Regions from separate parts of the Comamonas sp. UBA7528 genome, predicted to be linked through region 1. Evidence: predicted binding sites of a transcription regulator. Region 1 holds the regulator's gene; each other region holds the start of a gene.

Region 1 (7,951 bases):
ATGCGATCGAGATCGCCGGTCCTGGCTTTCTGAACATCCGCCTCAAGCCCGCTGCCAAGCAGGAAATCGTGCGCGAAGTGCTGGCGCAGGGGGCCCGCTTCGGCTTCCAGGCCGACCGCGGCGAGAACGTCCTGGTCGAGTTCGTCTCTGCCAACCCCACCGGCCCGCTGCACGTGGGCCATGGCCGCCAGGCGGCGATTGGCGATGCCATCAGCAATCTGTATTCCACCCAGGGCTGGAAGGTGCACCGCGAGTTCTATTACAACGACGCGGGCGTGCAGATCGACACCCTGACCAAGTCCACGCAACTGCGCGCCAAGGGCTTCAAGCCCGGTGACGCGTGCTGGCCGACCGACAGCGAGAACCCGCTGGCCAAGAATTTCTACAACGGTGACTACATTGCCGACATTGCCCAGGCGTTCCTGAACCAGGAAACCGTCAAGGCCGATGACCGCGAGTTCACCGCCAACGGCGATGTCGAGGACTACGACAACATCCGCAACTTTGCCGTGGCCTATCTGCGCAACGAGCAGGACAAGGATCTGCAGGCCTTCAACCTCAAGTTCGACGAGTACTACCTCGAATCGAGCCTGTACCAGAACGGCCATGTGGAAGACACGGTCAAGCGCCTGATCGAAAGCGGTCACACCTACGAGCAGGACGGGGCGCTGTGGCTCAAGTCCACCGACTACGGTGACGACAAAGACCGCGTGATGCGCAAGACCGACGGCACCTACACCTACTTCCTGCCGGATGTGGCCTATCACATCCAGAAGTTCAAGCGCGGTTACGGCAAGGTCGTCAACATCCAGGGGACCGACCACCATGGCACGATCGCCCGCGTGCGCGCCGGTCTGCAGGCGGCGAATGTCGGCATCCCCCAGGGCTACCCCGACTATGTGCTGCACACCATGGTGCGCGTGGTGCGCAATGGCGAGGAAGTGAAGATCAGCAAGCGTGCCGGCTCGTATGTGACGCTGCGCGATCTGATCGAGTGGACCAGCAAGGACGCGGTGCGCTTCTTCCTGCTCTCGCGCAAGCCCGACACCGAATACACCTTCGACGTCGATCTGGCCGTGGCCCAGAACAACGACAACCCGGTGTACTACGTGCAGTACGCCCATGCCCGCATCCAGTCCGTGCTGCGCGCCTGGCAGGAAGCCGGCGGCGCGGGCGTGTCTGCGCTCGAAAAGGTGGACCTGTCCGCGCTGGAAGGCCCCCAGGCCCAGGCGCTGATGCTGCTGCTGGCCAAGTACCCCGAAATGCTGAGCGCTGCCGCAGCAGGCAATGCCCCGCACGACGTGACCTTCTACCTGCGCGATCTGGCATCCAGCTACCACAGCTACTACGACGCCGAGCGCATCCTGGTGGACGATGAAGCGGTCAAGCTGGCGCGTCTGGCCCTGGTCGCCGCGACGGCACAAGTGCTGCACAATGGTCTGGCGGTATTGGGCGTGTCCGCGCCCGATCGTATGTAAGCATTGACTCGCAAAACTATGAAGACCAAGCAACGTGGCGGAACCCTGATCGGGCTGATCCTGGGCATCATCATCGGCCTGGGGGCCGCTCTGGCAGTGGCGGTCTATGTGACCAAGGTGCCGGTGCCCTTCCTGACCAAGACCCCCAAGGACACCGAGGCCAAGGAAGCCGAACGCAACAAGAACTGGGACCCGAATTCGCCGCTGTATGGCAAGAACCCGGCCAACCAGACGCCGACGCAGCCGGTGACCCAGCAGCCCGTGGCGCCCACTGCGCCGCCGGTGGCCACGCCCACCACGCCACCGACCAGCGGTCCGGCCACGGGTGTCAGCACCCCGCCGGCCACCCCGCCGGTGCAGGATGCCAAGAAACCTGACGGCAAGGCCTCCTCGGCGGACCCGCTGGGGGACCTGGCCAACCAGAAGCTCAAGCAGTCGGAGGCCAAGGCGGCGGCCGCCTCGGGCTCGGACGGTTTCGACTACTTTGTGCAGGCGGGTGCCTTCCGCACCCAGGCCGACGCCGATGCCCAGCGTGCCAAGCTGGCCATGCTGGGCTGGGAAGCCCGCGTGAGCGAGCGCGAGCAGAACGGCCGCACCGTGTTCCGGGTGCGGGTGGGTCCGTTCGGCAAGCGTGACGACGCCGAGCAGCTCAAGGGCAAGCTCGACGGCGCCGGGGTGGATTCGGCCCTGGTGCGCGTGCAGCGCTGACAGGCAGAACTTTTTGCCACGGCCCGGCTCTGACTGGGCAGTGAATATCCCCTAACAGGAGTAGCTTTGATGAAACGCCGCGAGTTTTCCTTGGCCGTCACCTCGGTCGCATCTGCCATGGCCCTGGGCGCCACTGCGACCGCCCATGCCCAGGCCGCCGCCCCCAAGGAAGGCAAGGACTATGTGAAACTGTCCAAGCCCGCCACCACCGAGGCACCTGCCGGCAAGGTGGAAGTGGTCGAGTTCTTCTGGTACAGCTGCCCGCATTGCAACGCTTTCGAGCCCGCATTCGCCGCCTGGAAGCAGAAGGCCCCCGCCCATGTGGTGGTGCGCCGTGTGCCCGTGGCCTTCAATGCCAGCTTCGTGCCCCAGCAAAAGCTGTATTTCACGCTGCAGGCCATGGACAACTTTGACGCCATGCACGTCAAGGTGTTCCACGCCATCCACGTGGAGCGCAACAAGCTGGCCACCGATGACGCCATCTTCGAATGGGTGGGCAAGCAGGGCGCGAACGTGGCCAAGTTCAAGGAGATCTACAACTCCTTCACCGTGGCCAACCAGGTGCGCAAGGCTTCGGCGCTGCAGCAGGAATACGATGTGGAGGGCGTGCCTTCCATGGGCGTGGCCGGCAAGTTCTACACCGACGGCCCCCGCGCCGGCAGCATGCAGAACGTGCTGAATGTGGTGGACTATCTGGCCAACCAGAGCCGCAAGGCCTGAGCGGCCCCGCAGGGCCTGAGCGCCCTGCACACAGCCCGCTGGACAGCGGGCTTTTTTGTGTCGATTTCCCTGCGAGTCGCCCACAGGGCAGCCCTGGGGAAAACCAGTGCCCTACAATGGCTGCAAGATTCATGCCTTCTCACATGACACGCAAACTCCTCCCGATACTCGCGCTGACGGTCCTGGCAGCTGCCATGGGCACGGCACAGGCCGAAAAGGCCGATCGCAACAAGCCCATGAACATCGAAGCCGATGCGCTGCACCATGACGAGCTGCAGCAGGTCAGCACGTTCACGGGCAATGTGGTGCTGACCAAGGGCACCATCGTGCTGCGCGGCGCCAAGCTGGAAGTGCGCCAGGACGCCGAGGGTTACCAGTTCGGCAAGGTCTGGGCGGCCCCCGGCAAGCGCGCGTTCTTCCGCCAGAAGCGCGACACCCAGCCCGGCGCACCCGAAGAGTACGTGGAAGGCGAAGGCGAAATCATCGAATACGACGGCAAGAAGGACGATGTGCGCTTGATCCAGCGGGGCCAGCTGCGCCGCTACACCGGCGCCACGCTGAGTGACGACATCACCGGCAACATCATCACCTACAACAACCTGACCGATGTGTTCACCGTGGACGGCAACCGCCGCGCCACGCCGGGCAGCGAGGAAGCTGCCGCCGGCTCCGGCGGCCGCGTGCGCGCCGTGCTGGCGCCCAAGACCCAGCCCCCGCAGGCCCCGGTGGCGCCGAGTGCGCAGCCGCTCAAGCCTTCGGACACCATGAAATTGCGCAACCCGTGACCCGCTCTTCCGACACCCCGACCGCCCCAGGCGCCAGCAGCCGCCTGGAAGTGCACCATCTGGCCAAGTCCTATGGCAGCCGCAAGGTGGTCAAGGACGTGTCCCTGGCCGTGCAGAAAGGCGAAGTGGTGGGCCTGCTCGGCCCCAATGGCGCGGGCAAGACCACCTCGTTCTACATGATTGTGGGCCTGGTGCGCAGCGATGCCGGCGACATCTACATCGACGGCCATTCGGTGGCGAACATGCCCATCCACCAGCGTTCGCGCCTGGGCCTGTCCTATCTGCCGCAGGAAGCCTCGATCTTCCGCAAGCTCAGCGTGGAAGACAATGTGCGCGCCGTGCTGGAGCTGCAGCAGGACGAACAGGGCAAGCCCCTGACCAAGGCCGAGGTGGAGCGGCGCCTGACCGATCTGCTCAAGGAGCTGCGCGTGGACCACCTGCGCTCCTCGCCGGCGATTGCGCTGTCGGGTGGCGAGCGCCGCCGCGTGGAAATCGCCCGGGCCCTGGCCACGCAGCCGCGCTTCATCCTGCTGGACGAGCCGTTTGCGGGTATCGACCCCATCGCGGTGATCGAGATCCAGCGCATCATCGGCTTCCTCAAGGAGCGCGGTATCGGGGTGCTGATCACCGACCACAACGTGCGCGAGACGCTGGGCATCTGCGACCACGCCTTCATCATCAGCGACGGCCATGTGCTGGCGCAGGGCACACCGGAAGAGATTGTGGAGAACGCCGACGTCCGGCGGGTCTACCTGGGCGAACATTTCAGGATGTAGCCCGCCACTTCCGCCGCCACGACACACACACAAGATCACAGAGAGGGAGCGTCGCGTTGAAGCCTGGTTTGTCACTGCGGGTGTCGCAGCATTTGGCGCTGACGCCGCAATTGCAGCAGTCGATCCGCTTGCTGCAGCTGTCCACGCTGGAGCTGGCGCAGGAAGTCGAGCAGATGCTCGACGACAACCCGTTTCTGGAAGTCGACAGCGACGATGCCCCCCGTGAAGACTTCGGCCTGTCCCAGTCGGACACGCCGGCGCAGGGCGATGACTATGCCGCCGATGGTGCGCTGACGGCAGGGGCTGCGGAGGCGCCCGCCGACAGTGCGGAAGGCCCCGGCAGCGCGGAATACGATGCCCCCGACTGGGAGGGCGACGGCACCAGCGAACTGCGTCCCGATGACAGCGAATGGGGCGGCGATGCCCCGGCGCGCAACGCCCAGGGCGGCGATGGTGACGAAGTCAGCGCCCTGGACCTGGCCCGCGCACATGAATCGCTGACCGACCACCTGCTGCGCCAGTCGCTGTCGCTGCACCTGTCCGAGCTGGACCGTTATGTGCTGCGTTTCCTGATCGAGAACCTGAACGACGACGGTTACCTCGAAGAGTCGCTGCAGTCCCTGGCCGAGGGCTTGGCCGGCACGGACGACCCGGAGCAGCTCGACGAATTGGTGCACCGCTTCACCGTGGCACTGCGGCTGCTGCACAGCCTGGAGCCGGTGGGCGTGGGCGCCCAGGGCTTGGCGGAATGCCTGCAGCTGCAGCTGAACCATTTGCTGCAGCGCGGTGAGGCCGAGGCCAGTGTGGTGGAGACGGCGCTGGCCATCTGTGCCCAGCCGCTGGACCTGCTGGCACGGCGCGATGTGCGCCGCCTGATGCAGGCCACCGGCAGCAGCGAAGAGCGCACGCGCACGGCCATGGCACTGATCGCCCGGCTGGAGCCTCGGCCCGGCCGGCGCTTTGTCAATGTGGAGCGCAACATCATCGTGCCGGACGTGATCGTCACCCGCGCCGGCCGCCGCGCCAGCGAAGGCACGCCCCAGTTCAACGTGCAGCTCAACCCCGACGTGCTGCCGCGTCTGCGCGTGCACGATGTGTATGCCGGTGCGCTGCGCGGCCACAAGGGCAGCGAAGGCCATGCCGGTCTGCAGCAGCGCCTGCAGGAAGCGCGCTGGTTCATCAAGAACGTGCAGCAGCGCTTCGACACCATCTTGCGGGTGTCGCGTGCCATCGTGGAGCGGCAGAAGAACTTCTTCGTGCACGGCGAGCTGGCCATGCGCCCGCTGGTGCTGCGCGACATCGCCGACGAGCTGGGTCTGCACGAATCCACCATCAGCCGGGTGACCACCGCCAAGTACATGGCCACGCCGCACGGCACCTTCGAGCTCAAGTATTTCTTCGGCTCCGGGCTGGGCACGGAAACCGGCGGCAATGCCTCCAGCACGGCGGTGCGGGCGCTGATCAAGCAGTTTGTCTCGGCCGAGAACGCCAAGAAGCCGCTGTCGGACAGCCAGATCGCTGAGATGCTCAAGGAGCAGGGCATCGAGTGCGCCCGCCGTACCGTGGCCAAATACCGTGAGGCGCTGAAGATCGCGCCGGCCAATCTGCGCAAGACGCTGTAAGCCCGGACTGGGCCCGTGCGGAGGCGGGGCGCCTGCGGGCATGCTGCGCTGCCGCAAGCCCCCGGATGCGTGCAAACCGGCTGGGCAGCGCCGGCAGTTGGAGGTATCGTGCAGCCATCCTTGGTTCATTCCGCACATGCCACGGCCGTTGGCAGCAAAGGAGACTCCCATGGTTGCCCCGCTTTCTTCCTCCGCGCTGCCCCGCAAGCTGCTGTCGGCGCAGCCCGAACCCGATCACCCGCACAGCGTGGCCCGCATCGCCGTCGTGGGCAGCCTGCACATGGATGCGGTGCTGCACCTGGAACGCGTGCCCCACGCCGGGGAAACCGTGATGGCCCACAGCCTGCGCTACCTGCCCGGCGGCAAAGGCGGCAACCAGGCAGTGGCCTGCGCACGCCACGGCGCCCAGGTCACGCTGTTCGGCTGCGTGGGGCGTGACCACCATGGCAACAGCCTGCGGCTGGCGCTGCACGACGCCGGCGTGGAGATGGACCATGTGCAGGTGCTGGATGGCGTGTCCACCGGTGCGGCCATGGTGCTGGTGGAGGGCAATGGCCAGAACCGGGTCTGCGTGGTGCCCGGTGCCAATGTGCTACTGGAGCTGCCGGACGAGGTGCTGCTGAATGTGCTGGCCCAGGCCGATTTCGTGCTGCTGCAGCGTGAAACCGCCGACAGCGTGCTGGAGCAGGTGCTGGAGGCGGCACGCAGCGCTGGCTGTCGCGTGGTCTTCAATCCCTCGCCGGTGCGCGAGGTGCCCGAGGCCTGGTGGCCCCTGGTCCACACCCTGGTGGTTAATGAGGTCGAGGCCGGTGCCTACAGCGATCAGGCGGTGGACAGCCCGGCCGCGGCGGCCGATGCCGCACAGCGCCTGCTGGCGCGGGGCGTGTCCCAGGTGGTGGTCACGCTGGGAGCCCAGGGCGCGGTGGCCGTGTGCGGAGGGCGTGTCAGCACCCATCCCGCGCTGGCGCTGCCGGTGCTGGACACCACGGGTGCGGGCGACAGCTTTCTGGGGGCGCTGGTCACCCGCCTGGCCGAAGGCCATGCCCTGGCCGATGCCGTGCAATGGGGCATACGTGCTGCCAGCCTGTGCATGGGCCAGGTGGGCGCACAGCCGTCCATACCGCAGCGCACCCAGGTCGAAGCCCTGGCCGGTGGCGCGGCCAGCCCGTTGCATGTGCAGTAGGCGACGCAGGGACGGGCGCGCCAGACCCCGTGCGGAGCTGCGTGCGCGCAGTGCTCAGCGGGTGCTGCCGTCGCAGTAGGCGTGCCAGCCTGCCGGGGTGTTTTCAAAGCCGCGTTGCAGGGCCAGCTCCCAGGGGCGCTCGCAGCTCTTGGTGCGCTCGCACCAGGCGTGGCCGGTGGACGGCTTGCAGCCATGGCTGTCGGTGCGCTTGCCCAGAATGGGTTCCGCCGGGACTTCGTCCACTGGCTGAGGTTCGGCCATGACGGGCGCCGGTGCCGCAGCGGGCACGGCCTGGTCGGCGGTGGCAGGGGCTGCAGGCCGGCTGGGCGCGGACTGGCAGGCGCTGAGCAGGGCCAGGGCCGAAGCTGCCAGCAGCAGGCGGACACGGGCCAGCGCCGGGACAGAGGTCAGGAAATGCGTAGACATGCCCGCATCGTACGCAAATCCAGGCGGAACGGAGTGTCCGAGAGGCCAGCAGGGGAGCGTGGGCCTCCGCAGAGGGGGCAGAACTCCACTGCGCGCCGTGGCTGGGGTGTCTCGCGTATCCTTGGCGGCTTGCTATGAACCAATTGCACCTGTTTTTGCCCTGCGCCGCCGGCGTCGAGGGCCTTTTGGCCGACGAGGTCCATTCCATCACTGGCGCCAGCGGGCAAGACCTGCTGGTGGGCCGGGGCGGCGT
Region 2 (7,951 bases), on a different contig from region 1:
CCACAAACTCCCGGTCACGCAGGATGTTGGTGGCGGTGTCTTTCTGCGCGGCATCCTGCAGCTTGTTCACGCTCAGCATCACCACGGGCGGGTCCTCGCCCATCATGTTGAACATGCTGAAGGGGGCGGCATTCACGGTGCCGTCGGCACCCAGCGTGGTCACCAGCGCAATCGGGCGCGGCACGATCAGACTGGCCATCAGCTTGTAGCGGGCATAGGTGTCCAGCTGCGCAAAATCAATTTCGGTCATTGCAGTTTCTCTGTGCCGTTGCGGGCACCGGTAGGGGGGATAGCAGGCTGCGCGGCATACGGCGCATGTCGGCCTGTTTTCTTGCAAATGCCATGCCCAGCGCTGGTGCAGAGCCGGGGCGGGCCAAAAGGCCTGGGATGCCGTTCGTCGCCCGGCGCACCAAGAACTTGCAAGCGTGCACCACGGCCAGGTTTTCCTCGGTCCACCCGGCACCAGATCCGTGCACCACACCCCGCAGAACGCATTCGGCGATTTTGTATACACATGGCACCGATCTTGCACTGAAGGCTGCAGACCCCTTTTGCAACCGATGAAGTGAGGAGCATCCATGCACCAACGTTCTTTCCTGAAAGCCGCCGCAGCTGCTGTGACCCTGGCCTGGGGCGCAGCCCATGCCGCCGACACGCCCATCAAGTTCCAGCTGGACTGGCGCTTTGAAGGCCCGGCCGCTTTCTTCCTGCAGCCGGTGGCCAAGGGCTACTTCAAGGGCCAGGGCCTGGATGTGACGGTGGATGCAGGCAATGGCTCCGGTGGTGCCGTGCAGCGCGTGGCTTCGGGCACCTACGACATGGGCTTTGCCGACCTGGCCTCGGTGATGGAATTCCACGCCAACAACCCCGATGCGCCCAACAAGCCCGTGGCCGTGATGGTGGTCTACAACAACACGCCGTCGTCCGTCATGGCGCTCAAGAAGAGCGGCATCAAGACCCCCGCCGATCTGAAGGGCAAGAAGCTGGGCGCTCCGGTGTTCGACGCCGGTCGCAAGGCCTTCCCCATCTTCGAGAAGGCCAACAAGGTGGGCAATGTGGCCTGGACGGCCATGGACCCTCCGCTGCGCGAAACCATGCTGGTGCGCGGTGATGTGGACGCCATCACCGGCTTCACCTTCACCAGCCTGCTGAATCTGGAAGCGCGTGGCGCCAAGGCCCAGGATGTGGTGGTCATGCCCTACGCCGACTTCGGCGTGAAGCTGTACGGCAACGTGATCATCGCCAGCCCCAAGCTGATCAAGGAAAACCCCGAAGCCATCAAGAAATTCCTGACCGGCTTTTCCCAAGGCGCCAAGGACGTGATGGCCCACCCTGCCGAGGCCATCCAGTCCGTCAAGGCCCGTGACGGCATCGCCAATGTGGCACTGGAAACCCGCCGCCTGCAGCTGGCCATCGACACCGTGGTCAACAGCCCCGACGCCCGCAAGGAAGGCTTTGGCCGCCTGGACAACAGCCGCCTGACACTGATGGCCTCGCAAGTGTCCGACGCCTACGCCACCAAGACCCGCGTGAAGGCCGAAGACGTGTGGAACGGCAGCTTCCTGCCCTCCGCCGCCGTCCTGGACGTGCTGCCCAAGAAGTAAACCACGCCCCCCTGGGCCTGCGCCACTGCGGTGCCAGCCCAGGGGCAATGACTCTCCCTCATTGGAATCTGCACCGTGAACAAACGTTCCTTTCTGCGTAGCGCCATGGCCGTTCTGGCCACCACCGCCACCACCTGGGCTGTCGCCAGCCCGGCGCTGACCCCGCTCAAGTTCCAGCTGGACTGGCGCTTCGAAGGCCCGGCCGCCCTGTTCGTGCACCCCGAACAGAAAGGCTATTTCAAGGAGACCGGCCTGGATGTGAACGTCGAGGCCGCCAGCGGTGCAGGCGCCATCCAGCGCGTGGCCTCCGGCACCCACGACCTGGGTTTTGCCGACCTGGCCGCGCTGATGGAGTTCCACGCCAACAACCCGGACGCGCCCATCAAGCCCGTGGCCATCATGGTGATCTACAACACCACGCCGGCGTCGGTGATGGCGCTGAAGAAATCCGGCATCACCAAGGCCGCCGACCTGACCGGCAAGAAGCTGGGCGCCCCCATCTTTGACGCCGGCCGCCGCACCTTCCCCATCTTCGCCCAGGCCAATGGCGTGGGCGAGGTGCAGTGGACCACCATGGACCCGCCGCTGCGCGAGACCATGCTGGCGCGCGGCGACCTGGATGCGGTCACCGGCTACACCTTCACCAGCCTGCTGAATCTGGAGACCCGTGGCGTCAAGCGCGAAGACATTGTGGTGCTGCCCTATGCCACCCATGGCGTGCAGCTCTACGGCAATGTGATCATCGCCAGCCCCAAGCTGATCGCCGAAAAGCCCGAGGCCGTGCGCGCCTTCCTGAAAGCCTTTGCGAAGGGCGCCAAGGAAGCCATTGCCAGCCCCGAAGCCGCCATCGCCTCGATGAAGGCCAAGGACGGTCTGGTGAATACCGCACTCGAGGTCAAGCGCCTGAAGCTGACGATTGATACCGCCATCGACAGCAAGGGCGCACGCGACGAAGGCTTTGGCCAGTTGCGCAAGGAACGCCTGGCCCAGATGGCCGAGCAGGTGTCCAAGGCCTATGCCACCAAGAACCCGGTGCCCGCCAACGCGGTGTGGAACGGCAGCTTCCTGCCCTCTGCCGCCGAACTGGACGTGCTGCCCAAGCGCTAAACCCGGATGCAGGGCGGCCATGCGTGCGCCGCCCTGCACCGCCCTTTGAAATGACCCCTATGACGGCTTCCTCCCAAGACCCCGCCTTTGTTGATTTCCGTGACGTCTGGCTGGCCTACAACGACGAGTTGCTGGCACAGAACCATTTCGCGGTGGAGGCCATTGACCTGCAAGTGCGCCGTGGCGAGTTCATCGCCATCGTCGGCCCCTCGGGCTGCGGCAAATCGACGTTCATGAAGCTGGCCACCGGCCTGCGCATGCCCAGCATGGGCAAGATCCTGATCGACAGCCAGCCCGTCACCGGTCCGCTGAAGATTTCGGGCATGGCCTTCCAGTCGCCCTCGCTGCTGCCCTGGCGCACCACGGTGGACAACGTGCTGCTGCCGCTGGAGATCGTGGAACCCCACCGCAGCCAGTTCAAGGCCAAGCGCAAGGAATACGAAGAACGCGCCCGCAACCTGCTGAAGAAAGTGGGTCTGGGCGGCTATGAAGACAAGTTCCCCTGGCAGCTGTCGGGCGGCATGCAGCAGCGCGCCAGCATCTGCCGTGCGCTGATCCACGAACCCAAGATGCTGCTGCTGGACGAGCCGTTCGGCGCGCTGGATGCCTTCACCCGCGAAGAGCTGTGGTGCATTCTGCGCGACCTGCATGCCGAACAGCAGTTCAACGTGATTCTGGTGACGCACGACCTGCGCGAATCGGTCTTCCTGGCCGATACCGTGTATGTGATGAGCAAGAGCCCCGGCCGCTTTGTGGTGCGCCGCGATATCGACTTTCCCCGCCCGCGCGACCTAGAGCTGACCTACACCAAGGAATTCACCGACATCGTGCTGGAGCTGCGTGGCCACATCGGCGCGCTGCGCAAAGACGGCGCCGTGATCAACCAATAAGCGCCCAGGACATTGCCATGAACAAACTGAACAACAAACTGCTGGAACGCTGGTCCCCCTGGCTGCTGCTGCTCGCCGTGATCGTGCTGTGGCAGGTGGTCTGCTCGGCCTTCCAGGTGTCGGAATTCATCTTCCCCAGCCCCTGGCTGATCCTGCAGCAATTCCTGGAATTCCACGCCGTGATCGCCGGCCATGCCTGGCGCACCTTCTGGGTGACGATGGCCGGCTTTGGCATCGCCATCGTGGTGGGTGTGCTGCTGGGCTTTCTCATCGGCAGCTCGCGCCTGGCCTATGCCGCCGTCTACCCGCTGATGACCGCTTTCAACGCCCTGCCCAAGGCGGCTTTCGTGCCGATTCTGGTGGTGTGGTTCGGCATCGGCATCGGCCCGGCCATCCTGACGGCCTTCCTGATCAGCTTCTTCCCGATCATGGTCAACATCGCCACCGGCCTGGCTACGCTGGAGCCCGAGCTGGAAGACGTGCTGCGCGTGCTGGGGGCCAAACGCTGGGATGTGCTGATCAAGGTGGGCATGCCGCGCTCGCTGCCCTACTTCTACGGCTCGCTCAAGGTCGCCATCACGCTGGCCTTTGTGGGCACCACGGTGTCGGAGATGACGGCGGCCAACGAAGGCATTGGCTACCTGCTGATCTCGGCCGGCTCGTCCATGCAGATGGGTCTGGCATTTGCCGGCCTGCTGGTGGTGGGGGCCATGGCCATGGTGATGTACGAGCTGTTCAGCCTGGTGGAAAAGCGCACCACCGGCTGGGCCCACCGCGGCGCCAACAACCACTGAGCGGCCCCGTGCCGCGTGCAAAGGCCTGCCCCGGTGGCAGGCCTTTTTTGCATGGGCACGGCAAAAGCCGCATGCCCCCACATGGCAGGCGGTCTTGGGTGCCCCCGGCACTCTGTACCATGCGCAGCTTGCCCCGCTCTGGATGCCTGCCGTGACTGTCTCTGCCCCCTTTTCCGCCGCCCCCACCGCTCCCGTCAAACTGGTGCGCATCGACCCCAGCGACCTGTCCCAGGCCCGCAGCGGCCAGCCCAGCCGCCCGCTGCGCGGTCACACCACCTACAAGACACTGGACGTGTTCAGCGGCAACGGCGGCAAAGCCAATGCCGGCGTCTGGGAAGCCACGGCCGGCGCCTTCCGCTCCCATATCCAGGGCTATATCGAGTTCTGCCACATCATCGAAGGCAGCTGCCGCCTGGTGGACCCGGATGGCAGCGTGCACCATTTCCAGGCGGGTGACAGCTTCGTCTTGCCCGACGGCTTCAGCGGCCACTGGGAAGTGGACGAACGCGTGAAGAAAGTGTTTGTCACCACCGAGGTCGATGCGCCTGCAGCGGCATGAGGCCCGCGTGCGGCCGGTGTGCCGGCAGCGCGCTCCGGCGCAGCTAACGCTTTGATTTGCATAGCAGGCGCAGCGTATCTGCACTGCGTCGACGGCGCACCCTCTCTCCCATCCAAGGCCGCCACCCGCCTCCTGTCCCGCCGCCCTTCCTGGCGCGGATGTAAGAAGTCGTTTCTGGCATGCGACATGCAATAGCTCTGCTACCCCCGCCTGCGCCCAGGCGGCCTTGTTACCCGCACCCGCCCAGGAGGCGCGCATGCTCGCAGCACCCATGATGGATGACCGCCCCCCCGAAGGACAGCCTCTGTCCGCGACCGATGCCAAGTACCTGCGGCAGGCCTTTGTCTGGGCGAATGCGGCCCGCACCCGCGGCAACCGGCCTTTCGGAGCCGTGGTGGTGGCCGCCGATGGGCGCATCCTGGCCGAGGCCTTCAGCAACACCCGCGAGACGGGCGACTGCACCGGCCACGCGGAAATGAACGCCGTGCGCCAGCTGGGCAACCCCCGTGTGGCACCCGAACTGCTGGCGGGCGCCACGCTCTATGCGTCGGCCCAGCCCTGTGCCATGTGCGCCGGCGCCATCTGCAACGCCGGCATCGGCCGCGTGGTGTTCGGCCTGGACGATACGCGGCTGCTGCAGATCCGGCCCGACCTGCGCGGCAGCACGCTGGACTGCCACACTGTGTTCGACAACGCCACCTATGCCATCACCTGCATCGGCCCGGCCCTGGTCAACGAAGCCCTGGCGGTGTACGAGGACAGCTGGTTCCCGCCCTCCTCCTGATATCCACACTAGCTGGCCATGCTCTGCTTCGGTGAGCAGTCCAGCCGCCATGGTGCAGCGCTGACGGGCATACGCACCAAGTTGGCACAGTGTCTGCTTGCAGCTTGACCATGCCCTGGCACGCCCACCTCTCCCTCGACTACCACCACCGCGCCGGCCGCACGGCCGCGCATTTCACCCACGACGGCCCGCTGCGCGTGCTGCGCAGCCTCTACCCCGAAGGCCCTGCCATCTGCCACCATGTGCTGGTCCATCCGCCTGGCGGGCTGGTGGGCGGGGACACCCTGGACATCCAGGTGCACGCCGGCCCGGGAGCCCACGCCCTGGTCACCACCCCGGGCGCCACGCGCTTTTACCGCAGCGAAGGTGAACCGGCACTGCAACGCACGCGCCTGCGGCTGGAGGCCGGTGCCCGCCTGGAATGGCTGCCGCTGGAAGCCATTGCCTACAACGGCTGTCTGGCCCGCAACCAGCTGGAACTGGACCTGGCCCCCGACGCCGAACTGCTGGCCTGGGACATCACGGCCCTGGGCCTGCCCCATGCCGATGCGCCCTGGTTGCGCGGTGAATTCCTGCAGCACATGGAATGGCCCGGCCGCTGGCTGGAACGCGGGTTGATCCGCGCCAACGATGCCCCCTTGCTGGATGGCCCGCTGGGTCTGGCCGGCCAGCGCTGCCTGGGCAGCCTGGTGTTTGCCTGCGGCAGCGCCCTGTCCCGTGCCCGCCGGGAACAGGTGCAGGAAGCCACACACGCCTTGCTGGCCAGCCACCCCCAGGGCCCGTGGTGCGGGGTCACCAGCCCCAACGACCATGTACTGGTGCTGCGCGGCCTGGCCCCATTGGTGGAGCCGCTGATGCAGCTGTGGCAGCAGGTCTGGGCGCTGTGGCGCCGGCTGCTGTGGGAGCAGGAAGCGCCGCTGCCCCGCATCTGGTCCATGTAAGAAGCGAAACGTTTTCAGCCCTCGGCAGTGCCCGGTGCGGCAACCCCTGGACGACAACATCCGTCGTCCAACAGGAAAGGCGCAACACATCGGAGGAAGCGGCCGCAGACAGGGCACGGCGGCAGAAAAACAGGGGGGACGGCATGGTCCCACGCCACCGCCCGCCCGCCGTCAACGCATGCGGAACACTTCCAGTGTGCGGTGCAACACGCCGGCGTTGCTGCTCATGTGGCCGGCGGAATGGGCCGACACCTCGGACATGCGGGCGTTTTCCTGCGTGACCGCATCCAGCTCGCCAATCGCACGGTCCACCTGTGCAATGCCCAGAGCCTGTTCGCGCGAGGTTTCCACAATTTCCTGCACCAGCTGGCTCACCTGTGCCACCGACTGCACCGCCTGGGAGATGGTGGCGCTGGCTTCCTGCATGCGCTCCGCCCCCTGGTGGATGCGGTCATTGGAGCCGGAGATCAGCCGCTTGATTTCTTTGGCCGCTTCGGCGCTGCGCTGTGCCAGCGTGCGCACCTCGCCGGCCACCACGGCAAAGCCACGCCCCTGTTCGCCGGCGCGCGCGGCTTCGACCGCCGCATTCAGCGCCAGGATATTGGTCTGGAAGGCAATGCTTTCGATGGTGGTGATGATCTGGCCCATCTGCTGCGACGAATCACGCAGCTGGTGCACCATGTCCTCCACCTTCTGCATGGCCTGGCCGCCCCGTTCCGCCAGTTGGGCGCTCTTGCCGCTTTGCTGCAGCACTTCTTCGGTGGTCTGCTGGGATTGCTCCACGCTGCCGGCCAGTTGCGTCATGGCGGCGGCCGTCTGCTGCAGGCGCTCGGCCTGGAGCTCGGTGCGCTCGGACAGGCTGCGGGCGTTGCCGGACAGATCGCGCGAGAGGTGGCTGAAGCTGTCGATCTCATGGCGCGCATCGCCCACGATGGCCCGCAGATTGAAATGCACCTGGTGCAGGTGCTCCATCAGCAGCGCCATCGGATGGCGGCCCGGTACCAGTGGCAGTTGGCGGTCCAGCTCGCAACTGGCCAGCTGCTTGGCAAAGCGGTGGGTCAGCGCAAAGGGCTGCGTCAGGGTGCGGTGCAGCCAGCCCAGCCCCAGCGCACTCCACAGCACCATGGCTGCGGCCTGCAGCCCCACCTGCCACGCGCCGGTCCAGCCCAGCACGGCGGGCAGGCTGCCCATCAGCAACAGCGGCAGAACCACGGCGGCGATGCGCAGCGTGAAGTTGGCGCGCTGCATTTTTCCGAACAGATTGCGCAGCCC
Region 3 (7,951 bases), on a different contig from region 1:
GCTACTGCGGCACGCTGCCCCCCGAGCAGTACCAGCGCATCTTTGCCGAATCCGCCGGCATCTACGGCACCACGCGCGACTATGCCCTGGCCACCTACGACGGTCTGCAGGCCATGGGCATCCGCGACCGCGCGCTGGAACAGGTGCTGCACTGGGGCAAAGCCTGGGAAGACCACCAGCCCCCGGCCCCGCAGCAGGCCCGCACAGGGCACCAGCCCCGGGGGCGCTGAACGCCCACGGTTTCCCCATGGCGGGCATGGAGGGTTCTGTAGCGCTCCCCCCCTGACAACCCGCAGCCCACACCGCGGCCAGTGCAGGCCCCAGCACCGCGGCGGCGGCATATGCCATCTTGATGCGCATCAAACCCCGGGGCATCCCATCGGACAGCGCCCGGGCTGCGGCCGATAATCCGCAGCATGTCTGACACCCCCACTTCCGCTTCCGACGGCGCAGCCGACACCACCCAGGCCGACGCCGCGACCGCCGTAGCCGACACGCCCGTGCGCAAGCCACGCCTGGTACGCTGGCTCATCGGCCTGCCGGTGGCCTTCTTTGCCATCCTGATGGCCATGGGTTATCTGTTCAACACGCCCGAAACCGAAGACCGCTGGGTCGCGCGCGAAACCATCCGCCTGTGCTGGAAGGAAGTACAGAAACCGCCCAAGGAAGGCAAGCCAGTGCATTTCACCCAGCAATCCGAATGCGAGAAACTGGAATTCGACTTCAAAACCCAATATGGGGAAAACCCCTGATTCAAGGGCATGAAGGCGGGCGATCCGCTAGGCAGCATGCCGTTGCCGGCCGGTGGTGAAGTTGCAGCTTGTGCACCGCAGCATAAAACACCGTTCCGTAGTGTGGAAGCTGATGCTAAACTCAAGTCTTATACAAGAGTTGGGTTTGTGATCGCAGACCCGCTCTTGTGGTGCGCTACACAGATAGCGAGCCGGGCCTACCCGCTCGGTGCCAATACGCCACGCGCGCAGGCGCGGTTTTTGAACCCTAGACAACAGACCACAACATGTCTTCATCCTCCAAGATCATCTACACACTGACTGATGAAGCACCGATGCTGGCAACGTATTCGTTGCTGCCCATCGTGCAGGCGTTCACGCGCTCCGCTGGCATTGACGTCGAAACCCGCGACATCTCGCTGTCCGGCCGCATCCTGGCCCTGTTCCCCGAGCTGCTCAAGCCCGAGCAACGCATCGCCAATGACCTGGCCGAACTGGGCGAACTGGCCAAGAAGCCCGAAGCCAACATCATCAAGCTGCCGAACATCTCGGCCTCCATTCCCCAGCTCAAGGCCGCCATCAAGGAACTGCAAGGCAAGGGCTACGCCCTGCCCGACTACCCTGATGCGCCCGCCAATGACGTGGAAAAAGACGCCAAGGCCCGTTACGACAAGGTCAAGGGCTCGGCCGTGAACCCCGTGCTGCGCGAAGGCAACTCCGACCGCCGCGCACCGCTGTCGGTCAAGAACTACGCCCGCAAGCACCCCCACAAGATGGGCGCCTGGACAGCCGACAACAAGGCCCACGTGTCCCACATGGACGGTGGCGACTTCTACGGCAGCGAAAAGTCCACCGTGGTGGCCAACGCCGGCAATGTGCGCATCGAGCTGGCCACCGCCGCCGGTGCCACCAACGTCCTCAAGGCCACCACCAAGGTGCTGGCCGGTGAAGTGATCGACGCCTCCGTCATCAGCAAGAAGGCCCTGCGCAGCTTCCTGGCCGCACAGGTGCAAGACGCCAAGGACCAGGGCGTGCTGTTCTCCGCCCACCTGAAGGCCACCATGATGAAGGTCTCCGACCCCATCATCTTCGGCCACGTGGTCTACGCCTACTACGGCCCCGTGCTGGACAAGCACGCCGCTGCGCTGGCCGAGATCGGCTTCAACGCCAACAACGGCATCGGCGACCTGTACGCCCGCCTGGACAAGCTGTCCGAAGCCAAGCGCACGGAAATCGAAGCCGACCTGAAGGCACTGGCCGCAGACCGCCCCGCCCTGGCCATGGTCAACAGCGACAAGGGCATCACCTGCCTGCACGTGCCTTCCGACGTGATCGTTGACGCCTCCATGCCAGCCATGATCCGCGATTCCGGCGGCATGTGGAACGCCGAAGGCAAGCTGCAGGCCGCCAAGGCCGTCATCCCTGACCGCTGCTATGCCGGCGTCTACCAGACCGTCATCGACGACTGCAAGAAGCACGGCGCGCTGGACCCTGTCACCATGGGCACCGTGCCCAACGTGGGCCTGATGGCACAAGCCGCCGAAGAGTACGGCAGCCACGACAAGACCTTTGAAATCGCCGAAGCCGGCACCGTGCGCGTGGTGGACGACGCCGGTACCGTGCTGCTGGAGCAAGCTGTCGAAGCCGGTGACATCTTCCGCATGTGCCAGGCCAAGGACGCCCCCATCCGCGACTGGGTCAAGCTGGCCGTCACCCGCGCCCGCGCCTCCGGCATGCCCGCCGTGTTCTGGCTGGACGAAAACCGCGCCCACGACGCACAGCTGATCCAGAAGGTCACCACCTACCTGAAGGACCACGATCTGTCCGGCCTGGACATCCAGATCATGTCGCCCGTCAAGGCCACCCAGTTCTCGCTGGACCGCATCCGCAAGGGCCAGGACACCATCTCCGTCACCGGCAACGTGCTGCGCGACTACCTGACCGACCTGTTCCCCATCCTGGAACTGGGCACCTCGGCCAAGATGCTGTCCATCGTGCCCCTGATGAACGGCGGCGGCCTGTTTGAAACCGGTGCCGGCGGCTCCGCCCCCAAGCACGTGCAGCAGTTCGTGGAAGAAGGCTTCCTGCGCTGGGACTCGCTGGGTGAATTCATGGCCCTGGCCGCTTCGCTGGAACACCTGGCCGGCTTTGCCCAGAACCCCAAGGCCCAAGTGCTGGCCGACGCCCTGGACGCTGCCACCGGCCGCTTCCTGGACGAAAACAAGAGCCCCTCGCGCAAGCCTGGCGCCGGCATCGACAACCGCGGCAGCCACTTCTACCTGGCCTCGTTCTGGGCCCAGGAACTGGCCAAGCAAGGCAAGGACGCCGAGCTGCAAGCCGTGTTCAAGCACGTGGCGGAATCCATGGTGACCAATGAAGCCCAGATCGTCGAAGAGCTGAACGCCGTACAAGGCAAGCCTTCGGACATCGACGGCTACTACCGTCCCGACGAAGCCAAGACCGGCACCGCCATGCGTCCCAGCGCCACGCTGAACGCCATCGTCGACAAGCTGGCCTAAAGCCAGGTCTGCGCCCCGCCCTGTACAGGGGCGGTGGCGACTGCTACCAAAAACCGGCCGTCCCTTTGCGGGGGCGGCCGGTTTTTGTATGTCCGGGTCATCGCATCGGTCTGGCCTGCGCACAGTGCAGCCATCGTCAGGACTCTCGTGTGACGCGAATGCATGCGCCATGCACATGCACCACCGTGAGGCACAGAACTTGCTGCCTTCACACTAAAGCACTGCACGCCCCACCATGACTTCTAGCTTGGATTACCTGATTGCCGTTCGCCGCTGTGAAATGGGCGAACTGGAGCAACTGCTGCACACCAGCACCCTGGTGCGCCAGCTGGGTGCGCTCATCCATGCGCTGCAGGCCGAGCGCGGCCTGTCCAACATCGTGCTGGCCAGTGGTGGGCAGCGCGGTGCCAGCGTTCGGCTGGCGCAGATCCAGACAGCGGACCGCTGCACCGCACAGCTGCACCAGGCGCTGGTGCAGCTCGATCTGAATGCCTTCCAAGGCGGTCACGGCGCGCGGCTGTTCAACCATATCGCCTATGTGCTGCAGGGGCTGGACGCCTTGCCCGCGCTGCGCCAGCAGGTCAGCGCGCTGGCGCTGGCGCCCGATGCCGCCACCGCGGCCTATATCCGCCTGATCGCAGGCCTGCTGGCCGTGGTCTTCGAGGCGGCCGACAGTGCCACCGAGCCCGGCATTTCCCGCCTGCTGGTGGCCATGTTCCACTTCATGCAAGGCAAGGAACTGGCCGGCCAGGAGCGTGCCACCGGGGCCGCGGCCTTTGGCAGCGGCCGCAGCCAGGCCGCGCGCCAGCAGCACTGGCTGCATCTGATCGACGCGCAGGAGCGCTGCTTCCAGGTGTTTGCCGATTGCGCTCCCGCCACGCCATTGGCGCTGTGGGAAAAGATCCAGCACCACAACCCCGAGCTGCTGGTGATCGAGCGCATGCGCCGCATGGGCTGTACCGCCGCCACCGGCCAGGCGCTCGATGCCGAGCTGAGCACGCCCTGGTTCGAAGCCTGCACGGCCCGCATGGATGCCTTGTATGCCATCGAAGGGCAGCTGGCCGACGAGCTGCAGCAACGCTGCACCACACAGCTGCAGGCGGCCCGACAGGCGCCGGAGCCGCGGGCACTGTTGCAGCGCAGCGCCGGTGCAGGTGACGCCCCTGCCGTGCCCGACGGCCTGCCGGATTTCTTCCATGCACCAGCCCCCGAAGCCACGCTGCAACTGGGCAACAGCCTGGCACCGCAGCTGGGCCAGTCGGTGTTGAGCCTGGTACAGGAACAATCCCAGCGGCTGCAAGCCATGCAGGCCGAGCTGGAAACCGTGCGCTCCGCCCTGACCGAACGCAAGACGCTGGAACGCGCCAAAGGCCTGCTGATGGCGCACCGCCAGCTCAGCGAGAGCGAAGCACACAAGCTGCTGCGCCAGACCGCCATGAACCAGAACCGCCGCCTGATCGATGTGGCCGAGGCTGTGCTGGCAATGGCCGATCTGCTGCCGCCAGCGCAAGGCTGATCCGCGCGCACGCAAAGCCACACGCACCAACACACAGCAGCAACTGTGGCTGCCATCCTGCTGCAGCGCACCAAAACCGCGCTTCCTCCCGCGGAGATGCGCACTGCAAAGCACATCTCCGTGCCCCAGAGGCCCTGCTTCCCTGGGAGAACCGCCCGCCGGCAAGCTGGCACGGTTTCTGCATTCCTTGGCAGTGAATCCCGGCCAACGGCGGTCTGGAATCAGCCCCCACACACAGGACAACGGCGTCCCCATCCCCTGCACACCGCAGACGGATCGGGACGCCTTTGTGTTTTGCAGGTCTGGAAACAGCCTTTTGTGGGATCCGTCGTTCCGTTGAAAAAGCATTCGCCCCACGCACTGGAAGGAGCCGAACCATGGCACAGCACACCCCGGATACCGCTTGCACTCCCTTGTCCACCCCGACAGACACCATGGAAGCGGGCAGTCGCCGCCAGTTTCTGCGCCAGGCCGGCGGCATCGCCGCAGGCGCCGCCCTGTACACCCAGCTGGGCCACGGCGGCGTATGGGCCGCCGGATCGGACGCCCCGGAGAAGAAAGAGGTGAAGATCGGCTTCATCCCGCTGACGGACTGCGCCAGCGTGGTCATGGCCTCGGTGCTGGGGCTGGACCAGAAGTACGGCGTCAAGATCATCCCCACCAAGGAAGCCAGCTGGGCCGGCGTGCGTGACAAACTGGTCAACGGCGAGCTGGACTTTGCCCATGTGCTCTACGGCCTGGTCTACGGGCTGCACCTGGGGGTGAGCGGCCCCAAGAAAGAGATGGCGGTGCTGATGACGCTCAACCAGAACGGCCAGGCCATCACCTTGTCCAAGAAGCTGGCGGACAAAGGCGCGGTGGATGCCGCCAGCCTGGCCAAGCTGATGGCCAGCGACAAGCGCGAATACACCTTTGCCCAGACCTTCCCCACCGGCACCCATGCCATGTGGCTCTATTACTGGCTGGCATCGGCCGGGATCGATCCGCTCAAGGACGCCAAGGTCATCACCGTGCCGCCGCCGCAGATGGTGGCCAACATGCGCATTGGCAATATGGATGGCTTCTGCGTGGGCGAACCCTGGGGCCACCGCGCCATCATGGACAACATCGGCATCACGGCCGTGACCACGCAGGACATCTGGCAGGGCCACCCTGAAAAAGTGCTGGGCACCACAGCCGAGTTCGCACAGAAAAACCCCAACACGGCCCGCGCCGTGATGATGGCCATTCTGGAAGCCGGCCGATGGATCGACGCCAGCCTGCAGAATAAGCTGAAGATGGCCGAGACCATTGCCGGCAAAGCCTATGTGAACACCAGTGTGGACGCCATCAACCAGCGCATCCTGGGCCGCTACCAGAACGGCCTGGGCAAGACCTGGGACGACCCGAATCACATGAAGTTCTTTGCCGACGGCGCGGTGAACTACCCCTACCTCAGCGATGGCATGTGGTTCCTGACCCAGCACAAGCGCTGGGGCCTGCTCAAGAGCCACCCTGATTACCTGGCCGTGGCCAAGCAGATCAACCGCATCGACCTGTACAGCCAGGCCGCCACGCAGCTGAAGGTGAACGTGCCCAAGGACAGCATGCGCAGCAGCAAGCTGATCGACGGCGTGGTGTGGGACGGCAAGGACCCGCCAAGTACGCCGACAGCTTCAAGGTCAAGGCCTGAGCCACTGCCCCCTTCATTGATTTTTCAGGAGAAGCACCATGGTCAGTGCCATTTTTCATTCACCGCGCGGTGATGCAGCGCCGCCCCAGGGCGCCATCGCTGCCGTGGCCGCCAACGACGCTACCCACGGCTCCTCTGCCACGGCAAATACAGGCACCGCTGCCGGGGCCAATCCCCCTGCCGCCAGCGCCACGCCGGCCCCACCTTCACGCCTGCGCCAGCAGTTGACGGCACTGGCGCAGACCGTGCTGCCTCCCGTCATGGGCCTGGCCCTGCTGGTGGGCCTGTGGTCGCTGGTGTCGGGAGGCACAGGCCAGGCCATTCCCGGCCCGCTGGAAACCTGGCAGCAGGCGGTCGAAGTCTTCAGTGACCCGTTCTATCGCAACGGCCCGAATGACCAGGGGGTGGGCTGGAACGTGCTGGCCTCGCTGCAGCGCGTGGGCCTGGGCTTCGGGCTGGCGGCGCTGGTGGGGATTCCGCTGGGCTTTGTGATCGGGCGCTTCCGCTTTCTGTCCCGCATGTGCAACCCGCTGATCAGCCTGCTGCGCCCGGTCTCGCCGCTGGCCTGGCTGCCAATTGGTCTGTTGGTCTTCAAAGGTGCCAACCCCGCTGCCATCTGGACCATCTTCATCTGTTCCATCTGGCCAATGGTCATCAACACCGCGGTGGGCGTGCAGCGCGTCCCCCAGGACTACATGAACGTGGCCCGCGTGCTGAACCTGAGCGAATGGAAGATCGCCACCACCATCTTGTTTCCCTCGGTGCTCCCCTATCTGCTGACCGGTGTGCGCCTCGCCGTAGGCACGGCCTGGCTGGTCATCGTGGCCGCCGAAATGCTGACTGGCGGCGTGGGCATCGGCTTCTGGGTCTGGGACGAGTGGAACAACCTGAACGTCAAGAACATCATCATCGCCATCTTTGTGATCGGCATCGTGGGCCTGCTGCTGGAGTGGGCGCTGGTGAAACTGGCTTCGGCCTTTACGTTTGAAGAGGTGAAAGCATGAACCACCCCACCCTGCACAACCCGTCGCTCTCCACCAAGTTCATCCAGATCCAGGGCGTGGAGCAGACCTTCACCACGACCAAAGGGCTGTTCCCTGCGCTGCGCGACATCAACCTGAACATTGCCAGGGGCGAGTTCGTGAGCCTGATCGGCCACTCTGGCTGCGGCAAATCCACCTTGCTGAACCTGATTGCCGGGCTGACCACGCCCACCGCCGGCAACCTGCTGTGCGCCAACAAGGAAATCAAAGGCCCAGGTCCCGAGCGCGCCGTGGTGTTCCAGAACCATTCGCTGCTGCCCTGGCTGACCTGCCATGCCAACGTCCATCTGGCCGTGGAGCGAGTGTTCGGAAAACAGGAAACCAAGGCCCAGCTCCAGGCCCGCACTGCGGCCGCGCTGGAACTGGTGGGACTGAGCCACGCGGCGCACAAGCGGCCGGGCGAGATTTCCGGCGGCATGAAGCAGCGCGTGGGCATTGCCCGGGCACTGTCCATGGAACCCCAGGTGCTG
Region 4 (7,951 bases), on a different contig from region 1:
CCAGTCCTTGCGTGCCATCTCGGCAGGCTGGGGCAGCATGGATGTGTCATAGCTGACGTTCAGCATGCGGGCGGTGTTTTCTGCCCGCTCGGTGTAGCGGGACATCCAGAACAGGTGGTCGGCGGTACGGCTCAGCATGGGAAACCTTTCAAGATCGTCATGGCAGGAATGCAAGCGGTGTTCATCACCAGCCCCCTCCCATGCTCTGCACCATGCCGCCCAGCTCCTGCACCAGCTCCGGTGAAGGCTGGCCCTGGGCCTGTTCGTTCAGCACCCAGGTGTCCTTGGTCCCGCCCCCCTGCGAAGAATTGACCACCAGCGAGCCGTCCTTCAGCGCCACGCGCGTCAGGCCGCCGGCCGCCATGCGCACGCTCTCGCCGCTCAGCACAAAGGGCCGCAGATCGATGTGGCGCGGCGCAATGCCGGCGTCCACCATGGTCGGGCAGCTCGACAGGCTGAGCGTGGGCTGAGCGATATAGCCAGCCGGGTTGGCCAGCAGCGCACGGCGGAAGTCCTCGATCTCGGTCCGTGTGGCGGCAGGGCCGATCAGCATGCCGTAGCCGCCGGCACCATGCACCTCCTTGACCACCAGCTCGTGCAGATGCGCCAGCACGTATTTCAGATCATCCTGCTTGCGGCACAGCCAGGTGGGCACGTTGGAGAGAATCGGTTCTTCGCCCAGGTAGAAGCGGATCATCTCCGGCACATAGGGGTAGACCGATTTGTCGTCGGCGACCCCGGTGCCCACCGCATTGCAGATGGTCACATTGCCAGCGCGGTAGGCGTCCATCAGCCCGGCGCAGCCCAGGGTGGAATTGGGGCGGAACACCAGCGGGTCCAGGAAGTCGTCGTCCACGCGGCGGTAGATCACATCCACACGCTGCAGGCCCCGGGTGGTGCGCATGTAGACCACCTTGTCCTTGACCACCAGGTCCGGCCCTTCGACCAGCTCCACCCCCATTTGCTGCGCCAGGAAGGCGTGCTCAAAGTAGGCACTGTTGTACATCCCCGGCGTCAGCACCACCACCGTGGCCGAGTCGGATGCGGCCCGTGCCGGGGCGCTGGCGCGCAGCGTGTCCAGCAGCATGTCGGGGTAATGCGCCACCGGCTGCACCGCATGCCGGGTGAACAGGTCGGGGAACAACCGCATCATCATCTTGCGGTTTTCCAGCATGTACGACACGCCCGATGGCACGCGCAGATTGTCCTCCAGCACGAAGTACTCGCCTTCTCCCCGGGCATTGCGGGCGCGCACGATATCGATGCCGGCGATGTGCGCATAAATGTCGCGCGGCACGTCCACACCCACCATCTCGGGCCGGTACTGTGCGTTGTTGGCGATCAGGTCCCTGGGCACGATGCCGGCCCGCAGAATGTCCTGGTCATGGTAGATGTCGGCAATGAAGCGGTTCAGTGCCGTGACCCGCTGCACCAGGCCTGCCTGCATGCGCGTCCACTCCGCGCCGGGGATGATGCGTGGGATCAGATCGAACGGAATCAATCGCTCAGTGCCTGCGCCGCTGGCGTCTTTCTCCCCATAGACCGCAAAGGTGATCCCCACGCGGCGGAAGATCATTTCTGCCTCTGCCGCGCGCGCCGCCATGGTCTGCGCCGGTTGCTGTGCCAGCCACTGCGCATAGGCTTTGTAGTGGTCTCGCACGTCACTGCCGTCAAACGGCAGCATGGTGTACATCTCGTCGTACTTCTGCATCGTGGGCCTCCTGGGGATTGCATAGCAAGTTGCGGGCCATAGCGATGCACTATGGGTATGACAGCCAGTTTAAGGGCTGCCACGCTCCACACCCTCCGGGCAAGCACTCACCGATCTGGTGCATGGCTCCAGTAACGTGGGTGCAGACTGCGCTCACAGGCCACTGTCTGCGCCTGCACACCATTCCAGTGCGCCGCGCCGCATTGGGGCGTGCTCTGCACCACCAGGTCCTGGGCGGCATAGCGCCGCAAAACGGGCTCGGCAGGGTGACCGAAACGGTTGCGGTAACCCGCCTGCACCACCACCGTGTGCGGCGCCACCGCCGCCAAAAACGCCGCACTCGACGAGGTGCGGCTGCCGTGGTGGGGCGCCAGCAGCACATCGGCCTGCAGGTTCTGACCGGAGCGCAGCAACGCCGCTTCCTGCGCCGCCTCGATATCGCCCGTCAGCAGCACGGCGGCGCCGTTGGCGGCCTGCACGCGCAGCACGCAACTGGCGGCATTGCCATTGCCCTGCACGCCAGCCGCAGGGTGCAGGACCTGCCACAGCACCCCGTCCCACTCCCACTGCTGACCGGCCACGCAGGGCTGCCAGGATCGCGACAGGCGCTGCGCCACCACGGCTGCCCCCGCCCCCACCAGCCGTGCCTGGGGCTGCTGGGCCAGCACGGCCTCGGCCCCGCCCACATGGTCGGCATCGCCGTGGCTGAGCACCAGCATGTCCAGCCGCTCCCCCAGGGCCTGCAGCAAGGGCTGCACCACCCGGGAGCCGGCATCTCCACCCGGCCAGGCCGGCCCGGCATCAAACAGCAGACTGTGGCGGGCCGTGCGCAGCAGCACCGCAGCCCCCTGGCCCACGTCCAGCGCCAGCATGTCTACCTCGCCATGGGCGGGCCTGGGTGCCTGCCACCACAGGGCAGGCCACAGCAGCGGCAAGGCCAGCACCTTCCACTGCCAGGGCAGAGGCAGCACCAGGCCCACACCGGCAGCGATGGCCGCTGCCGCCGCCCACCACGGCGCCTGCGCCCGGGCGAGACTGGCCCAGGGCCAGGCGGACAGCGCCTCCAGCACCACCGCCATGGCCTGTACACACCCGGCCGCAGCCTCCCACAAGGGGTGCCAGAGCACCCCCAGCAGCGACAGGGGCGTGACCACCAGGGTCACCCAGGGAATGGCCAGCAGATTGGCCAGGCCACCGACCAGCGAGACCTGCCCGAAGAACAGCAGCGACAGCGGACTGAGCGCCAGCACCACCACCATCTGTTCGCGCAGCAGCTGGTACAGCCGCTGTGCCCAGCCTTGCGGCTGCGACCCCGCAGTGCCCGACGCCAGCAGCACCCCCACGGCCACAAAGCTCAGCCAAAAGCCCGCCTGGCACAAGGCCCAGGGATCCCACAGCGCAATCACCGCCAGCACCACACTCCAGACCGCCCACCAGGGCCAGCGCCGGCCTGTGCTGTGCAGCAGGGCCACCACCACCAGCATGCCCACCGTGCGCTGTGCAGGCAGTCCGCCACCACTGAACAGTGCATAGGCTGCAGCCAGCCCCACGCCCCCCCACAGTGCAGCCAGCGGCGCGGGCCAGCGCAGGCACAGCCATGGGCTGCAGCGCCACAAGGCCCCCAGCAGGCGCATCGCCAGCCAGGCAAACATGGTGATGTGCAGGCCCGAAATGCTGACCAGGTGGGCCACACCGGTGCGGCGAAAAACCTCCCAGTCTGCGGTGTCGATGGAGCGCTGGTCGCCCGTGACCAGCGCCGTCACCACGCCAAAGGCACGCCGACGATCGTTCGCCGCATCCGGGTCGGCGGCTGCCGCGCCCGGGACGGCCCCCTGGGCCACGATGGCATCGCGCACCTGCTGGCGCAACGCTTCCACCGGGCGGTGGCCTTCGGCAAGGCCCAGCCGCCGGGGAGCGGTGTTTTTGGGGCCGTCGCGCACATAGCCGGTGGCACCAATGCCCTGGGACCACAGCCACAGCTCCCAGTCCCAGCCATGGGGGTTGCGCGCGCCATGCGGGGCTTTGAGGCGCAGGGTCCAGCGCCAGCGTTCGCCGGCCGAGACCGCAGGCCACGCCGGGGCCCCCGCTCCGCGTGGCGCATACCATGTGACTTCCAGCCGCTGCGGCAGCTCCACGGGCTGTCCATTGGCCCGCTGCGCCTGCTCCACCACCAGTTGCATCCGCAGACCTTGGGAGGTGCGTGCCGGCAGGGCGTCCACCACAGCAGTCACCTCCACATCCACGCCCTCCAAGGCAGGCGCAATGCGCTGGGCTTGCCGCCCCAGGGCCTGCCATCCCGTCAGTGCAAAGGACACCGCCGCAGCGCAGACCACAATCAGAACCAGCAGCCCCTGGTGCGTTCGCCGCGCGCCGGCGTGCGGACGCGCCCACATGGCCGCGCCCCCCAGCAGCACGGCTGCCACGCCCAGCACCGCATACCCCCAACCCGGCCACAGGGCAGGCTGCAGCAGTTGCAGCGCCACCCCCGCCGTGGCGGCCAGGGCCCAGATCGTGGGAGAAAGCCGTACTGCCGTGCACGCGGAGGCGAAAGACGGCTCCACTCTTGGCATACTGGCTGGCATGCGCGCGGTTGTCACCGACGGCCACGCACGCGCCGGAACCGCAGCACGCCCACGGGCGCCGCCGCGCCCTCCTCCCGCCCCGTTCTACCCACCATGCAAGGAACTCCCATGAGTGTCTACGACAAACTCCAAGCCCTGAACATCACCCTGCCCCCGCTGGCCGTCCCGGCCGCCGCCTATGTGCCATTCGTGCAGACGGGCAACCTGGTGTTTCTGAGCGGCCATATTGCCCGCAAGGATGGCAAGGTGTGGACCGGCCAGCTGGGCGGTGCCATCAGCACCGACGAAGGCAAGCTGGCCGCGCGCGCCGTGGCTGTGGACCTGCTGGGCACGCTGCAAGTGGCCTGCGGCGGCGATCTGAACCGCGTCACCCGCATCGTCAAGGTGATGAGCCTGGTGAATTCCACCGCCAGCTTCACCGAGCAGCACCTGGTGACCAACGGCTGCTCCGAGCTGTTGGCCGAAGTGTTTGGCGACAAGGGCTCGCACGCACGCAGCGCCTTTGGCGTGGCACAGGTTCCCATGGGTGCCTGCGTGGAGATCGATCTGGTCGCCGAGATCGCCTGACCCGCTCCGTCAGGCGCGCAGCACAGTGGCCTGGGTGCAGGCCGCCCTTGCCGCACACCGGAAACAAAAAAGCAGCCTCTGGGGCTGCTTTTTTGTTGGGCGCGGACCAACGCACCGTAAAGAGGCCTTTTGCTGTTTGGCCTGATGCCTGGCGTGGCAGTCGGTCACGCCAGCTTGCGGGCCCGGGAGGTCAGCCTTCCAGCTCCAGCATCGCTTGCGGCCGGCTGCCGATGCTGCGGGGCGCCGGCACCGGCCGCTGCAAGCCCAGAACCTGCTGCGCGCCGGGGACCTTGAAACGGCCCACCACGCTTTTCATGTTCTGCGATTGCTCGCTCAGGCTGTGCGAGGCGGCCGCACTTTCCTCCACCAGGGCCGCGTTCTGCTGTGTCATCTGGTCGAGCGAGCTCACGGCCTCGCTGACCTGGGCAATGCCATCGCGCTGCTCGGCGGCCACGGCGTTGATCTCGGCCATGGTCAGCGTCACGCGCTCGATGGACTGGACGATTTCCTGCATGGTGCCGCCCGCTTCATGCACCAGGCGCGCACCATCGGCCACCCGCTCGACCGAGGCCTGGATCAGTTGCTTGATTTCCTTGGCGGCATCCGCGCTGCGGCCGGCCAGAGACCGAACCTCGCTGGCCACCACCGCAAAGCCGCGTCCCTGCTCACCCGCGCGAGCGGCTTCTACCGCCGCGTTCAGCGCCAGGATGTTGGTCTGGAAGGCAATGCCATCAATCACGCCGATGATGTCGGCAATCTTCTGGCTGCTGGCATGGATGTCGTTCATGGTGCTGACCACCTGCCCCACCACAGCCCCGCCCCGCTGGGCCACGCCCGAGGCCTGTTCGGCCAGCTGGGTGGCCTGCTGGGCGTTGCCCGCCGTCTGCTGCAGCGTACTGGTGAGCTGGGCCATGGCGGAGGCCGCCTGCTGCAGGCGGCCCGAGGTTTCCTCGGTACGCTGCGACAGATCCTGGTTGCCCATGGCGATTTCGGCGCTGGCCTGGGCGATGTTGTCGGTGCCGTAGCGCACTTCCTGGATCATGCCCCCCAGCGCCTGGTTCATATTGCGCAGCGAGAGCAGCAACTGCCCGAACTCATCGCTGCGGTCGACCCCCACCTGGGTGCTCAGATCCCCCGCAGCAATGCGCTCGGCGATCTCGTTGGCCTGCACCAGCGGCCGGCGGATGCTGTTGATCAGCCAATGCGCGCCCAGCACGATGGCCACCACCAGCGCCAGCATGCCCACGCCGGCCCACAGGCCCATGCGTACACGGGTGTCTGCCATCTCGGTGCGCATGCGGGTGATGTGGGCGGTTTGCAGGTCGACAAAGGCCTGCAGGCCTTCGAGGTATTTGTCCACCACCGGTTTGTAGGTGGCCTGCACGATCTTCACACTTTCATCCGCGCTCCCGGCTTCCTTGAGCTTCATCACCTGCTGGCGCACCGCAATCATGTCGCTGCGCAGCTGGGCAATACGGGCCATCTGGGCCTTGTCGGCCTCGCTCAGATTGGCTTCTTCCAGGCTTTTCTGTACCTTGGTAATCTGCGCGCTGGTGGCCGCAATGGTGGGCGAGAACTCTTCGCCCACGCTGGGATCGGTACTGAGCACCACGGCCAGCGTGCGCACGGCGTTGGTCTTGGTCAATGCCGCCCAGTGCATGGCGTCCGCCACGCGCTGGGACAGGATGACTTCCTGGGCCTCCTGCTGCTTCTGGAAGCGGTAAGCGCCGGTGCCCACAAAGCCCGCCAGTCCCACCATGCCCGCCACGATACACAGCACACTGATCCACAGCTTGCGTGTGACGCTGATATTTTTCATGCACTCTCCATGCCTCGGTTGCAATGCGTGGATGCGGCCCTGCCACCGTTCGTCCGCCGAAATATCGGCGGTCGCCTGCACGATTGACAAGACTTACACCCAGACACAGTGGACGCCGAACCAGCCCGGCGACGAAATCTGGTTTTCCCTGATGACCTCCATTTCGCATCACTGATGATTACTATGAATTGACATTTCTCAATAGCCATTCACAACCGTTCGTTAACCGGAAACATCCCCAGGCACAGCGTCCCATGCTTTGCAGATAGGCACCGAGCCGTCGGCCATCAGCGATCGCTGTGCAAGCGCACGTCGGATGGTTGCGCCTCGCAGGAGCGTGGCACACCCGCGCCCCGCCGCGCATGCCGCACAACCGCCGCGCTGCGACCGCAGGTACCTGCCTATGGAACCAGCAGGGCAGCACTGCGCAGGATCGCTGCACCGCCGCAAAAAAATGGGGGAGCCGACAGCTCCCCCCAACGCTCGCCATGCCCAATGGACGGTTGCGCCCTCTTCCCTCAATCGACATGCAGCGTGCACCAGGGCCTCGGTGCACGCTGCGTACAGAGCCGCTGCTGCTAGGCCAGCTCCAGTGCACGTGTTGATTCGGTCTGCGGTCCTGCCGGTGCCAATGCGGGCGCCAATGCAGGGGAACGCAGCGCACGTTCTGCGCCCAGGCCGCCAGCCTGGACCTGTGCGGGTGCACCGGTATGTACCGTGGCGGCCACAGCGGCAGCCCTCGTGCGCTGCGGCACGCTGTCCGGCACCTGGAAGCGCTGCACCAGCTCGCGCAGGTGTTCCGACTGCTCACGCAGGCTGAAGGCGGCCGCCGCGCTTTCTTCCACCAGCGCGGCGTTCTGCTGCGTCATCTGGTCCAGTGCGCCCACGGCTTCGCTGACCTGGGCCACGCCGTCACGCTGCTCGGCGGCACTGGCGTTGATCTGCCCCATCACCTGGGTCACACGCTGCACGGACTGCACGATTTCCTGCATGGTGCCACCGGCTTCATGCACCAGGCGCGCACCATCGGCCACCCGCTCGACCGAGGCCTGGATCAGTTGTTTGATTTCCTTGGCGGCATCCGCGCTGCGGCCGGCAAGAGACCGAACCTCGCTGGCCACCACCGCAAAGCCGCGTCCCTGCTCACCCGCGCGAGCGGCTTCCACCGCCGCATTCAACGCCAGGATGTTGGTCTGGAAGGCAATGCCATCGATCACGCCGATGATGTCGGCAATCTTCTGGCTGCTGGCATGGATGTCGTTCATGGTGCTG

The links. Region 1 encodes sigma-54, which starts transcription at its own class of promoters, with help from an activator protein. Its sites were predicted from a motif close to TGGCANGNAANCTGCTTT; they were not measured.
Region 2: a site for sigma-54 is predicted at 5,821-5,838, ahead of B3349_RS17515 (urease accessory protein UreD). Genes of this name have one in related genera too.
Region 3: a site for sigma-54 is predicted at 3,439-3,456, ahead of B3349_RS11255 (nitrate regulatory protein). Genes of this name have one in related genera too.
Region 4: a site for sigma-54 is predicted at 1,733-1,750, ahead of B3349_RS10615 (circularly permuted type 2 ATP-grasp protein). Genes of this name have one in related genera too.

The regions. Positions count from the first base shown of each region.
Region 1 covers NZ_DLMU01000010.1:383,236-391,186, reverse strand. The annotation lists gene argS (arginine--tRNA ligase) at 1-1,478, shown strand, start outside; gene B3349_RS14780 (SPOR domain-containing protein) at 1,497-2,186, shown strand; gene B3349_RS14775 (thiol:disulfide interchange protein DsbA/DsbL) at 2,256-2,906, shown strand; gene lptA (lipopolysaccharide transport periplasmic protein LptA) at 3,050-3,691, shown strand; gene lptB (LPS export ABC transporter ATP-binding protein) at 3,688-4,467, shown strand; gene B3349_RS14760 (RNA polymerase factor sigma-54) at 4,524-6,089, shown strand; gene B3349_RS14755 (ribokinase) at 6,259-7,272, shown strand; gene B3349_RS14750 (hypothetical protein) at 7,327-7,698, opposite strand; gene B3349_RS14745 (THUMP domain-containing class I SAM-dependent RNA methyltransferase) at 7,833-7,951, shown strand, end outside.
Region 2 covers NZ_DLMU01000014.1:403,702-411,652, reverse strand. The annotation lists gene B3349_RS17550 (flavin reductase family protein) at 1-250, opposite strand, end outside; gene B3349_RS17545 (ABC transporter substrate-binding protein) at 579-1,604, shown strand; gene B3349_RS17540 (ABC transporter substrate-binding protein) at 1,680-2,711, shown strand; gene B3349_RS17535 (ABC transporter ATP-binding protein) at 2,771-3,601, shown strand; gene B3349_RS17530 (ABC transporter permease) at 3,619-4,395, shown strand; gene B3349_RS17525 (cupin domain-containing protein) at 4,547-4,954, shown strand; gene B3349_RS17520 (nucleoside deaminase) at 5,211-5,738, shown strand; gene B3349_RS17515 (urease accessory protein UreD) at 5,849-6,679, shown strand; gene B3349_RS17510 (methyl-accepting chemotaxis protein) at 6,851-7,951, opposite strand, start outside.
Region 3 covers NZ_DLMU01000009.1:7,489-15,439, forward strand. The annotation lists gene B3349_RS11240 (gamma-glutamylcyclotransferase) at 1-230, shown strand, start outside; gene B3349_RS11245 (hypothetical protein) at 417-752, shown strand; gene B3349_RS11250 (NADP-dependent isocitrate dehydrogenase) at 1,019-3,250, shown strand; gene B3349_RS11255 (nitrate regulatory protein) at 3,486-4,766, shown strand; partial or broken gene B3349_RS11260 (ABC transporter substrate-binding protein) at 5,201-6,438, shown strand; gene ntrB (nitrate ABC transporter permease) at 6,477-7,442, shown strand; gene B3349_RS11270 (ABC transporter ATP-binding protein) at 7,439-7,951, shown strand, end outside.
Region 4 covers NZ_DLMU01000008.1:345,249-353,199, reverse strand. The annotation lists gene B3349_RS10620 (alpha-E domain-containing protein) at 1-138, opposite strand, end outside; gene B3349_RS10615 (circularly permuted type 2 ATP-grasp protein) at 185-1,711, opposite strand; gene B3349_RS10610 (DNA internalization-related competence protein ComEC/Rec2) at 1,819-4,281, opposite strand; gene B3349_RS10605 (RidA family protein) at 4,402-4,860, shown strand; gene B3349_RS10600 (methyl-accepting chemotaxis protein) at 5,051-6,679, opposite strand; gene B3349_RS10595 (methyl-accepting chemotaxis protein) at 7,258-7,951, opposite strand, start outside.